3 regions of the Stenotrophomonas sp. STEN008 genome follow, and region 2 is predicted to be linked to each of the others. Evidence: predicted binding sites of a transcription regulator. Region 2 holds the regulator's gene; each other region holds the start of a gene.
What was found. The regulator HrcA, encoded in region 2, represses chaperone genes, less so after heat shock. The targets are predictions, from matches to a motif close to TTNGCACTCNNNNNNNNNGAGTGCNAA.
Positions count from the first base shown of each region.

Region 1 (4,178 bases), on a different contig from region 2:
ATCGCCGGCATCAAGGCGGCCGACGCGAACCTGGTGGTTGAAGGCTCGGTGATGGCTTCCGATGCGTTCTTCCCGTTCCGCGACGGCATCGATGCCGCCGCCGCCGCCGGCATCAAGGCGGTCATCCAGCCGGGCGGCTCGATGCGCGACGCCGAGGTGATCGCCGCCGCCGACGAGCATGGTCTGGCCATGGTGTTCACCGGCGTGCGCCACTTCCGCCACTGATCCGCATCACCAAGCCGGGCCCTGCCCGGCTTTTCTTTTCTGCTTACGAGAACCCTGTCCCATGAAGATCCTCGTCATCGGCTCCGGCGGCCGCGAACACGCCCTGGCATGGAAGCTGGCCCAGTCCTCCCGCGTCGATGAGGTACTCGTGGCACCCGGCAACGCCGGCACCGCCACCGAAGACAAGTGCCGCAACGTGGCGGTGAAGGTCACCGACATCGATGGCCTGCTGGCCCTGGCCCAGGCCGAAGGTGTTGAACTCACCGTGGTCGGCCCGGAAGTGCCGCTGGTGGCAGGCGTCGTCGATCGGTTCCGTGCCGCCGGCCTGCGCATCTTCGGGCCAACCGCCGCCGCTGCCCAGCTGGAAGGCAGCAAAGCCTACGCCAAGGACTTCCTGGCCCGGCACAACATCCCGACCGCGTTCTACGCCGTGCACACCGACGTGGAGGCGGCACTGGCCTACATCCGCGAGAAGGGTGCGCCGATCGTGGTGAAGGCCGATGGCCTGGCCGCCGGCAAGGGGGTGATCGTTGCAATGACCCTGGCCGAGGCCGAGGATGCGGTGCGCGACATGCTCTCCGGCAACGCATTCGGTGACGCCGGCGCACGCGTGGTGATCGAGGAATTCCTCGACGGCGAGGAAGCCAGCTTCATTTCGATGGTCGATGGCGTGCATGCGCTGCCGATGGCCACCTCGCAGGATCACAAGCGAGTCGGCGACGGTGATACCGGGCCGAACACCGGCGGCATGGGCGCGTACTCACCGGCCCCGGTGGTCACGCCGGAGGTGCACGCGCGGGTGATGCGCGAGGTGGTGAACCCGACCGTGCAGGGCATGATCGCCGACGGCGTTCCGTTCACCGGCTTCCTTTACGCCGGCCTGATGATCGATGCCAGCGGCGCACCAAAGGTGATCGAGTTCAACGTGCGCTTCGGTGACCCGGAAACCCAGCCGGTGATGCTGCGCCTGCAGTCGGATCTGGTCGGGCTGGTGGAAGCCGCCATTGATGGCCGCCTGGACCAGGTGCAGGCACAGTGGGATGCGCGCCCGTCGCTGGGTGTGGTGCTGGCCGCGAAACCCTACCCGGAATCGCCGGTCACCGGCGATGTGATTTCCGGCCTGGATGAGGTGCCGGCCAGCGCCAAGGTCTTCCATGCAGGTACTGCACTGGACGCGCAGGGCCGGGTGGTCAGTGCCGGCGGCCGCGTGCTGTGTGTGGCGGCGCTGGGTGACAGCGTGCGTGATGCGCAGGCCAATGCCTACGCCGGTGTGGCCAAGGTCAGCTGGGCCAACGAATTCCACCGCAACGACATCGGCTGGCGCGCGATCGCGCGTGAGCACGCGTAAAAGGCAGCGGCCTGCTGCTTGGCAGGCTCAACAAAAAACCCGGCAATGCCGGGTTTTCTGTTGGATACCTGTGACGTCACATCACGCGGTGAACAGCGCCTTCATCTTCTTCAGGGCATTCGCCTCGACCTGGCGGATGCGTTCGGCCGACACGCCGTACTCGTCTGCCAGTTCCTGCAGCGTCACCTTGCTGTCCGCATCCAGCCAACGGCGGCGGATGATGTCACGCGAACGCGCATCCAGTTCGGCCATGCCTTCGCGCAGCAGCTGCAGCTGGTTGTCCTCGCTGTCGGCACGCTCGTAGGCCATCGACGGATCTTCATCGTTGGCCACCAGGTATGCGGCCGGCGACGGCGGCGCATGATCATCATCCTCGTCGCTGGGCGCATCGAAACCGATATCGCGACCGGACAGGCGCGACTCCATTTCCATGACCTCGCGCTCGGACACGTTCAGATCCTTGGCCACCGCGCTGACTTCCGCGGCGTTCATCCAGCCCAGGCGCGTCTTCGACTTGCGCAGGTTGAAGAACAGCTTGCGCTGCGCCTTGGTGGTGGCGACCTTGACGATGCGCCAGTTCTTCAGGATGAACTCGTGCATCTCGGCACGGATCCAGTGCACGGCGAAGGAAACCAGGCGCACGCCCATGTCCGGGTCGAAGCGCTTGACCGCCTTCATCAGGCCGATGTTGCCTTCCTGGATCAGGTCGCCCAGGGCGAGGCCATAGCCGTTGTAGCCGCGGGCCACGTGCACCACGAAGCGCAGGTGCGAATGCACCAGCTCACGGGCAGCGTCCAGATCGTTGCCGTCGCGGAAGCGACGGGCCAGGTCCTGTTCGTCATCGACCGACAGCACCGGGATCTGGTGCACGGCACCGATGTAGGCGTCCAGCGAACCGAGCGCACTGGGAATCGGGAGATTGTTTGCCACAAGGGCAGTAGAGGTGTTCTGGCTCATAGGCACCCATCTTAGCAGTCCGGGATTTGGACTGCTAAAGGAGGAAAAAGTTCCAGCATCCTATTGATGCAACACTGGTCCCAAACAGAGCCCTACCGTAGCGCGATTTGATGACAGTGGCGAGCGCGCTTTTCGGGATTCACAATCCCTTGGAATTCAATCAATTACCTGCCGGGAACCGGCCGATTCCGGTCAAGCGGAGCTGAACGGGCCGTTCCGGAGGCCCATTCAGGCCAGGAAACGTTGCCCGGTGTTCAGGCCCGGCTGCCGGCGGAGGTCAAAGCGCCGCGCGCGGCGGCAGCGACCAGTCGACCGGCGCCTGCCCGCGACGCTGCAGGTAGTCGTTGGCCATCGAGAAATGCCGGCAGCCGAGGAAGCCACGATGGGCCGACAGCGGCGAGGGATGCGGGGCTTTCAGCACACGATGGCGCCGGGTATCGATGACCTTGCCCTTCTGCTGCGCGTAGGCCCCCCAGAGCATGAACACCAGGCCTTCGCGTTCGCGGTTGAGCACATCCACCACGTGGTCGGTGAAGCCTTCCCAGCCGCGGCCCTGGTGGGCGCCGGCCCTGCCCTCCTCCACCGTCAGCACGGCATTGAGCAGCAGCACGCCGCGCTGCGCCCACGGCACCAGGCAGCCGTGATCGGGACGGGGGATGCCGAGGTCGCCCTCGATCTCCTTGTAGATGTTCAGCAGCGATGGCGGCACCGGAACGCCGGCGGGCACCGAGAAGCTCAGTCCGTGCGCCTGGCCGCGCCCGTGGTACGGGTCCTGGCCCAGGATCACCACTTTCACCTGTTCGAACGGCGTGGCGTCGAACGCCGCGAAGATCTGCGGCCCCGGCGGGAACACCGCCGCGCCGGCCGCCTTGCGCTGGCGCAGGAAGGTGGAGAGTTCGCGCATCTGCGGCTGCAACAGGTAATCGCCGACCTGCTGCTTCCAGCTCGGTTCCAGCTGGATCGTCGGGGTGTCCACTACGTCATCGGTCATCGCAACAGGGGTCCATCGTTCAAGCGGGCCAGGCGCAGCTGGAACAGCACCTTGGTCACCAGCAGGCGCTCCTCGATCGGCTTCAGCACCAGATCATTGGCACCGGCCTGCAGCAACCCGGTCTGGTTGTGTGGATTGCCGTCGCCGGTCATCACCAGCACCGGCAGTCGGCGTTTGCCGTAGCCGAAATCCACGCGCACGCGCTGCACCACGTCGCGTCCGCTCAATTCGCCCTTCAGGGTGACGTCGGTCAACACCAGGTCGATGCGGTGGCGGCTGCGGCCCAGCGATTCGGCCGTGAGCAGGGTGAAGGCCTCTTCGGCACTGACCACGTGCAGCACGTTGAGCTGCTGGCGTTCGAGCATGCGCTTGGTCGCCTCCGCCACCACCCGGCTGTCCTCGATGTAGAGGATGGTCGCCCCGGGAATGGTCTGCGGCTGCACATAGCCACGGATGAAGGTCGCCAGGGCCTCATGGCCCAGCGCCTTGTCGAAATAGTCGGTGACGTACTCGGTGAAGCGCCGCTGCTCCAGATGCTGCTGCGCATCGCCGGAGACGACGATCACCGGCACGTATGCCTGGCCGGCAGCTTCGCGGACCGTCCGCGCCAGCGCCAGGCCGTCGCCATCACACAGGGTCAGCGAGGTGGTGACCAGG
Region 1 covers NZ_JBRRET010000001.1:111,116-115,293, forward strand. The annotation lists gene purH (bifunctional phosphoribosylaminoimidazolecarboxamide formyltransferase/IMP cyclohydrolase) at 1-225, shown strand, start outside; gene purD (phosphoribosylamine--glycine ligase) at 287-1,573, shown strand; gene rpoH (RNA polymerase sigma factor RpoH) at 1,655-2,530, opposite strand; gene ung (uracil-DNA glycosylase) at 2,808-3,521, opposite strand; gene ACVOME_RS00590 (response regulator) at 3,518-4,178, opposite strand, start outside.
Region 1: rpoH (RNA polymerase sigma factor RpoH) is a predicted target of HrcA. The motif match lies at 2,542-2,568, and genes of this name have one in related genera.

Region 2 (4,178 bases):
GCCGCTGCGGGTGCGTGCGTTCCTGGATTTCCTGGTGGAAAAGGTGGATCTGGCGCGGCCGCTGGGGTGAACCTGCGGTGGGACGGACCGGGCGTCGCTCGGCGCCGCCGGCGTCAGACCTGCAGCAGCTTGCGGGCGGCGGCGCGCGCTTCCTTGCTCACTTCGACGCCACCGAGCATGCGTGCCAGTTCTTCCTCGCGTGCCTTGAGGTCCAGCTTCTCCACCGCACTCTGGGTCATGCCTTCCACCGGTGCCTTGCTGACCCGGTAGTGGGCATGGCCCTTGGACGCGACCTGCGGCAGGTGGGTCACGCACAGCACCTGGCGCTTCTCGCCAAGGGCGCGCAGTTTCTGGCCGACGATGTCGGCCACCGCGCCACCGATGCCCGAGTCGACTTCGTCGAACACCATGGTCGGCACGGCGTCCAGGTCGAGCGCGGCCACTTCGATTGCCAGCGAGATGCGCGACAGTTCGCCACCCGAGGCCACCTTGCGCAGGGCGCGTGGTGGTTGACCGGCGTTGGCCGCGACCAGGAACTCCACGCGTTCGGCGCCCTGCGGGTCGGGCTTGCCGCCGTCCTGGGGTTCCAGCTCGATCAGGAACTGGCCACCGCCCATGCCCAGCTCGGCAATGATGCCGGTGGTGGTGGTCGACAGCGCGGCCGCCGCACTGCGCCGGCTTGCGCTCAGTGCTTCGGCCTGCACCCGCCAGGCGGCCGCGGCCTTGTCGATCTCGCCGGCCAGGCGCTGCAGCCGCTCGTCGGCGCCGCGCAGCTGCTCCACTTCGGCATGCATGCGCTCGCGCTGCGCGCCCAGTTCGTCCATCGGCACGCGATGCTTGCGCGCAAGGTCGTGCAGGCGGCCGAGACGGCGCTCGTTCTCCTCGAACTGCTCGGGGTCGGCATCCAGGTCGTCGTGCACGCGGTCGAGCAGGGACAGGGCTTCATGCAGCTGGATCGATGCGTTTTCGATCAGGCTGTCCACCTCGCCCAGGCGCGGGTCGTGTTCGATCAGCCGGGCCAGTTCGTGCCGCACCTGCTGCAGCTGATCCAGCGCCGAGCTGCCCTCGTCGCCGTTGAGCTGGTTGCTGGCGGCCTGGCAGGCGGTCAGCAGCGCGCTGGCATGGGCCTGGCGCCGATGGCTGGCGCCCAGCGCGAGGATCGATTCGGGCTCCAGATCCTCACGGTCCAGTTCGCGCAGCTGATGCTCGAGGAAACCGATACGGTCACTGACGTCGCCCTGCTGCGACAGCGCCAGGGATTCATCGACCAGTGCCTGCCAGGCGGCTGCGGCGCGGCGGACCTGACGGCGCTCTTCCTCGTTGCCGGCATAGGCATCGAGCAGGGCCAGCTGGGAAGGACGCGCCAGCAGGGCCTGCTGTTCATGCTGGCCGTGGATTTCCACCAGCAGCGCGGCCAGTTCGCCCAGCTGGGCGAGGGTGACCGGGCGGCCGTTGATCCAGGCCCGCGAACCGCCGTCGGCGCGGATCACGCGGCGCAGCTGGCACTGGTCCTCATCGTCCAGCTCGTTGTCGGCCAGCCACTGGCGTGCGGCCTGCAGATGCTCCAGCGCGAACTCGGCCGACAGCTCGGCGCGGGCGGCACCGTGGCGGACCACGCCGCTGTCGGCGCGCAGGCCGGACAGGAAGCCCAGCGCGTCGACCATCAGCGACTTGCCGGCGCCGGTCTCGCCTGAAACCACGGTCATGCCAGGCCCGAATTCAAGTTCGGTGGCGCGGACGACGGCGAAATCCTTGATCGATAGGTGTCTGAGCATGGGTCTGGGGGTAGCTGAGCCGCGCAACGCTAGCACGCGCACGCGGGCGGTCCAATGGCTTGCCAAGGTGATCCGGCGCCATTATCTAGTCTCCGTGTCTCACAGGTTGATTCCATGCACGGTTCCGCCGACCAACTCGCCCCGCGCGCGCGCCATCTGCTGCGCACGCTGATCGCGCGCCACATCCAGGATGGTGAGCCCGTGGGCTCGCAGACGCTGGCGCGCGTGGCCGGGCTGGAAGTCAGCCCGGCCACCATCCGCAACATCCTCGGCGACCTGGAGGACCTGGGCCTGCTGGCGTCGCCGCATACCTCCGCCGGGCGGATCCCGACCGCGCATGGCTACCGGGTGTTTGTCGACAGCCTGCTGCAGATGCAGCCGCCGGGCGAGGGCGAGCTGGCCCGCTTGCGCCAGGAACTGGCCGGTGGCGGCAGCACCCAGGCCCTGCTCGGCAGTGCCTCCGAACTGCTGTCGGCGATGAGCCACTTCGTCGGCGTGGTCAGCGCGCCGCGGCGCGAGCAGTTCGCCTTCCGCCAGATCGATTTCGTGGCGCTGGACGGCCGCCGGGTGCTGGCGATCCTGGTGTTCGCCGACAACGAGGTCCAGAACCGGGTGATCGAAACCCGCCAGGACTTCGCCCCGGGCCAGCTGGAGCAGGTCGCCAATTACCTCAACGCCCATTTCGCCGGGCTGCCGCTGGCGGAGATCCGGGCGCGCCTGCTGCTGGAACTGCGCGATGCCCGTTCCGAGCTGGAGCAGCTGCTGGCGCACAGCATCGAACTGGCCGAGCAGGCCCTGCAGCCCGCGGCCGACGACATGCTGGTGGCGGGCCAGACCCGCCTGATGGGGGTCCAGGACCTGTCCGACCTGGAGCGCCTGCGTGAACTGTTCGAGCTGTTTTCCAGCAAGCGCGAGATCCTGCAGCTGCTGGAGCGGACCATCCAGGCCCCGGGCGTGCGCATCTTCATCGGCGAAGAGACCGGGATGATGCCGCTGCAGGGGGTTTCGCTGGTGACCGCCCCGTATGCGGCCAATGGGCAGGTGCTGGGCGTGCTGGGGGTGATCGGGCCGAAGCGGATGGCCTACGACCGCATGATCCCGCTGGTACAGGCCACCGCCGACGTGCTGGGGGCGGCCTTTTCACCGACCGGACGCGGATCCGGTGCCGTGGACGCTTGAAACGCAGCATCCCGCCCACACTAGGGTGGGTGGAGGCGGGGAGTGACCGCCAGGGACCCAGACATGAACCACGAACATCCAGATTTCGAATCCCAGCAGAGCGCCGCCGACGCGGCCGCCGCAGCAGGCGTCAATGACGAAGTGGAGCGCCTGCGCGCGGAAGTCGAGCAGGTCAGGGCCGATGCGCTGCGTGAGCGCGCCGACCTGGAGAACCAGCGCAAGCGCGTGGCCCGCGACATCGAGCAGGCCCGCAAGTTCGCCAACGAGAAGCTGCTGGGCGAACTGCTGCCCGTGTTCGACAGCCTGGATGCCGGCCTGAAGGCCGCCGGCGACGACCCGCACCCGCTGCGCGAGGGCCTGGAGCTGACCTACAAGCAGCTGCTGAAGGTCGCCGCCGACAACGGCCTGGTCCTGATTGACCCGACCGGCCAGCCGTTCAACCCGGAGCACCACCAGGCGATCAGCCAGGTGCCGGCCCCGGACGCCGCCCCGGGCAGCGTGGTGACCGTGTTCCAGAAGGGCTATCTGCTCAACGAGCGCCTGCTGCGGCCGGCGCTGGTGGTGGTGGCCGCCGACTGAGCGGTCGATCCGGGAGCGGCCGCCGGGCATGGCCCGGCGCTACCCCTGGATCGTCATCGCCGGGCGATGCCCGGCGAACCTTGAACGGCTGAACACAGCGTTCGGGAGATGGCTTGAATGTTCCACGAGCCTCCCCCACATCCCATTCATCCACCGGCCGAGCGGCCGGACTGACATCCACACAGCATTTCTCAGGAGTCTCCCCCATGGGCAAGATCATTGGTATCGACCTCGGCACCACCAACTCGTGCGTGGCGATCATGGACGGCGGCAAGGCCCGCGTCATCGAGAATTCGGAAGGCGATCGCACCACCCCGTCGATCGTCGCCTACACCAAGGACGGCGAAGTCCTAGTCGGTGCCTCGGCCAAGCGCCAGGCGGTGACCAACCCGAAGAACACCTTCTACGCGGTGAAGCGCCTGATCGGCCGCAAGTTCACCGACGCCGAGGTGCAGAAGGACATCGCCCACGTCCCGTACAGCATCCTCGCCCACGACAATGGTGATGCGTGGGTGGCCACCAGCGACGCCAAGAAGATGGCGCCGCAGGAAATCTCGGCCAAGGTACTGGAGAAGATGAAGAAGACCGCCGAGGACTTCCTCGGTGAGAAGGTCACCGAAGCGGTCATCACCGTGCCGGCCTACT
Region 2 covers NZ_JBRRET010000006.1:23,225-27,402, reverse strand. The annotation lists gene ACVOME_RS04660 (LysR family transcriptional regulator) at 1-70, shown strand, start outside; gene recN (DNA repair protein RecN) at 114-1,775, opposite strand; gene hrcA (heat-inducible transcriptional repressor HrcA) at 1,890-2,954, shown strand; gene grpE (nucleotide exchange factor GrpE) at 3,018-3,533, shown strand; gene dnaK (molecular chaperone DnaK) at 3,740-4,178, shown strand, end outside.

Region 3 (4,178 bases), on a different contig from region 2:
GCATCGCACTTGCCGAACGGCTTGTTGCCGCGGTCGGCATTCCACTGCGCATCGGTCAGGTACAGCATGTGGGTGTCGGTGTAGGGCGCGTACGGCAGGCCCTTGTCGCCGGTGGTGCTGGCAAAGCCCAGCGAGTTCGGCCAGGTGTGCTCGCGGTTGTAGGTCAGGCCGCTGCCCGTGCCAGCGCGATCGCTGACCTTGGCGTAGCTGCGGTTGCGATAGGCATCGAGGATGCGGTTGGGATTGTTCGGATCCTCGTCGGCGATCTCCAGGATGGTCCAGGTGCTGGTGCCCGACCCGCTGTACGGATAGGCGGTGTGGCCCTTGATGGTCGCGTGCAGCGAGCAGCGCAGCTGGCTCGGGCTGGAGGTGTTGACCCTGGAGTAGTAGCCCGCCGGTACGCCGGGATTGCCCGGATCGGGGTTGCCCGTGGCGCTGGCCACGGTGAAGGCGATGCGGCTGTCGGCAGCCGGATGCGCGCCCTGCAGGTCGGTGATGCGCGCGGCGCGGATGTCGAAGCGGCAGGCCTCACCGGCCACCAGCGCGGTGTTGGTGGACAGCTTCACGCTCCTGCCGCTGGCCGGGTGGGTCAGCGGTACGCTGCCGGAGGCGCCGCAGCTCAGCGCGAAGGCGCCGCTGGCCAGGTTCACCGTCTCGCTGAACACCACTTCCAGATCGGCCGCGGCCGGGAACGTGCTGCTGCCCTGGGCCGGGGTGGTGGTGGACACCGATGGCGGCGTATTGGGGCCGGGCGTACCCCCACCGCTGAAGGTCTGGCCGTTGTTGCAGCTGCCGAAGGTGTGCGTCGCCGATTCGGCCCAGGTGAAGTGGGCGTACTGGCTGCCGCTGCCCGTCAGCTGCAGTGAGGTGCCAGGGGCCGTGCTGTTGGTCTCGGCCACCGGAATGTTCTGGCTGGTCATGCCTGCGGCAGGACCGCCGGAGGCAGTGATCGTGCCCTCATAGCTGAGGAACTGGACCACCTTGCCGCTGGCGTCGACCAGCGCGATGCCGTCGTTGGGACCGTTCTGGATGCCGTTGGTCGGATAGCTGACCACGGCCAGGGTGGCGCTGCCGCACCCGGCCGCGCTGCCGGCAGGGACGGCCGTGTTGGCGTACACCGAAGCGGCCGACGGCGTGCTGCCGTTGTAGAGATACAGCCGATAGCCGGACAGATCCTCGCCGGCGGTGGCCACGACCTCGATCGCCTCGCCGACGTCACCGGCTGCGGTGCTGTCGTCGTAATGCAGTTCGTTGATGAAGACCTCGGCCTGGGCCGGCGCGGTGGCCAGGGCCAGCACGCAGGCGGTGGCGAGCGGGGACAGCAATCGCATCGACGACTCCTTGTGATTGGGAATGCGCGGCCGAGCCTAAGGCCGATCCAGTGACACTTTGTCGTAAATGAACGTCAGATATCTGACAGTGCGACGTTGGTCACCTAATTCGGGGCCGCCCCACCGCACTGCCGCAGCGTCCGGCGCGGAAACTTTTTTCGCTATGCCCCTTGAAAGCCTCCCGGGGGGCTCCATCTCTGCCGTGCTCCCGACCTTGTCGGGTTTCTTCACGTGCGGTTCTGGCACTCGCCTGGTGCGAGTGCTAACATCGCCGGACTTTTTTAGACCAATCAATCACTTAAGAGGTCTCCTATGAGCATCAAGCCGCTGCACGACCGCGTTGTGGTCAAGCCGATCGAAGCCGACGAAATCTCCGCCGGTGGCATCGTCATCCCCGACTCGGCCAAGGAAAAGTCCACCAAGGGTGAAGTCGTGGCCGTCGGCCCCGGCAAGCCGCTGGACAACGGCAGCGTGCGCGCGCCGTCGCTGAAGGTCGGTGACAAGGTCATCTACGGCCAGTACGCCGGCAGCTCGTACAAGAGCGAAGGCGTCGAGTACAAGGTCCTGCGCGAAGACGACGTGCTCGCCGTCATCGGCTGAGCCCCGCCGCGACCTGTTTCAACCTGATCCCCACATCCCAGCCGCCGGGCACGGCCCGGCGCGACCAATGAGGTAATTGCAATGGCTGCCAAGGATATCCGTTTCGGTGAAGACGCCCGTTCGCGCATGGTGCGCGGCGTCAACGTTCTCGCCAATGCCGTCAAGGCCACCCTCGGCCCGAAGGGCCGCAATGTCGTGCTCGAGAAGAGCTTCGGCGCCCCGACCATCACCAAGGACGGCGTCTCCGTCGCCAAGGAAATCGAACTGGCTGACAAGTTCGAGAACATGGGCGCGCAGATGGTGAAGGAAGTTGCTTCGCGCACCAACGACGACGCCGGCGACGGCACCACCACCGCCACCGTGCTGGCCCAGGCCCTGATCCGCGAAGGCGCCAAGGCCGTTGCTGCCGGCATGAACCCGATGGACCTCAAGCGCGGTATCGACAAGGCCGTCGTGGCTGCCGTCACCGAGCTGAAGAACATCTCCAAGCCGACCGCTGACGACAAGGCGATCGCCCAGGTCGGCACCATCTCGGCCAACTCGGACGAGTCGATCGGCCAGATCATCGCTGACGCGATGAAGGAAGTCGGCAAGGAAGGCGTGATCACCGTTGAAGAAGGCTCGGGCCTGGACAACGAGCTGGACGTGGTCAAGGGCATGCAGTTCGACCGCGGCTACCTGTCCCCGTACTTCATCAACAACCAGCAGTCGCAGACCGCTGACCTGGATGACCCGTTCATCCTGCTGCACGACAAGAAGATCTCCAACGTCCGTGACCTGCTGCCGGTGCTGGAAGGCGTCGCCAAGGCCGGCAAGCCGCTGCTGATCGTGGCCGAGGAAGTCGAAGGCGAAGCGCTGGCGACCCTGGTGGTCAACACCATCCGTGGCATCGTCAAGGTTGTGGCCGTGAAGGCCCCGGGCTTCGGCGATCGTCGCAAGGCGATGCTGGAAGACATGGCCGTGCTGACCGGCGGCACCGTGATCTCCGAAGAAGTGGGCCTGTCGCTGGAGAAGGCCACCATCAAGGACCTGGGCCGCGCCAAGAAGGTGCAGGTCTCCAAGGAGAACACCACCATCATCGACGGCGTGGGCGACAAGGCTGCGGTCGAATCGCGCGTTGCGCAGATCAAGACCCAGATCCAGGACACCTCCTCGGATTACGACCGCGAGAAGCTGCAGGAACGCGTGGCCAAGCTGGCCGGCGGCGTTGCCGTGATCAAGGTGGGTGCGTCCACCGAAATCGAAATGAAGGAAAAGAAGGATCGCGTCGACGACGCCCTGCACGCTACCCGTGCAGCCGTTGAAGAAGGCGTGGTTCCGGGCGGCGGCGTTGCACTGGTCCGTGCGGTCACCGCGCTGGCCGGCCTGAAGGGCGCCAACGAAGACCAGAACCACGGCATCCAGATCGCCCTGCGCGCGATGGAAGCCCCGCTGCGCGAGATCGTCGCCAACGCCGGCGAAGAGCCGTCCGTCATCGTCAACAAGGTCAAGGAAGGCAGCGGCAGCTTCGGCTACAACGCCGCCACCGGTGAGTTCGGCGACATGCTGCAGTTCGGCATCCTGGACCCGACCAAGGTGACCCGTTCGGCGCTGCAGAACGCGGCCTCGATCGCTGGCCTGATGATCACCACCGAAGCCATGGTTGCCGAAGCTCCGAAGAAGGACGAGCCGGCCCTGGGCGGCGCCGGTGGCATGGGCGGCATGGGTGGCATGGGCGGCATGGACTTCTAAGGTCCGCTGTTCCCGATGAAGTGAAAAACCCCGCCGCAAGGCGGGGTTTTTTTTGTGGGCGTTCCGCCCCCTCCGCTGGACGTGGACCGTGGTCGACCTGTCAGCGCACGAATGCCTTCGTGGCGCCGTATTCCCAATCCCACGGCACCCCCGTCTCGCCCAGCACGAAGCGCACCAGTGCCGGAAAGGCCGCTTCGGCGCGCACATCGTTGCCCAGGATCACCACGCAGCGTTGGCCTTGTTCGACGCACACCAGCGTGTTGCCCACCGCATCGTCATGTCCGCCCTTGTAGAAGCCTGCGCCTTGTGCACCGGTGAATGTCACCACGCCCAGTCCCGCAGCCAGGTTTCTGCGCCGCTGCGCCACCGGCAGTTCCGGCTGCAGCGTCGGGAACTGGCTGGCGGTGGTGATCGGCAGCTGCGGCCGCACCAGCTCCCGGCGCATCGATGCCGACAGCCCCTGGCCACTGACATAGCCGGCCGCGAAATTGCCCATGTCGGCGATGGTCGTGTCCA
Region 3 covers NZ_JBRRET010000001.1:68,734-72,911, reverse strand. The annotation lists gene ACVOME_RS00395 (endonuclease) at 1-1,331, opposite strand, end outside; gene ACVOME_RS00390 (co-chaperone GroES) at 1,644-1,931, shown strand; gene groL (chaperonin GroEL) at 2,013-3,662, shown strand; gene ACVOME_RS00380 (serine hydrolase domain-containing protein) at 3,763-4,178, opposite strand, start outside.
Region 3: ACVOME_RS00390 (co-chaperone GroES) is a predicted target of HrcA. The motif match lies at 1,571-1,597, and genes of this name have one in related genera.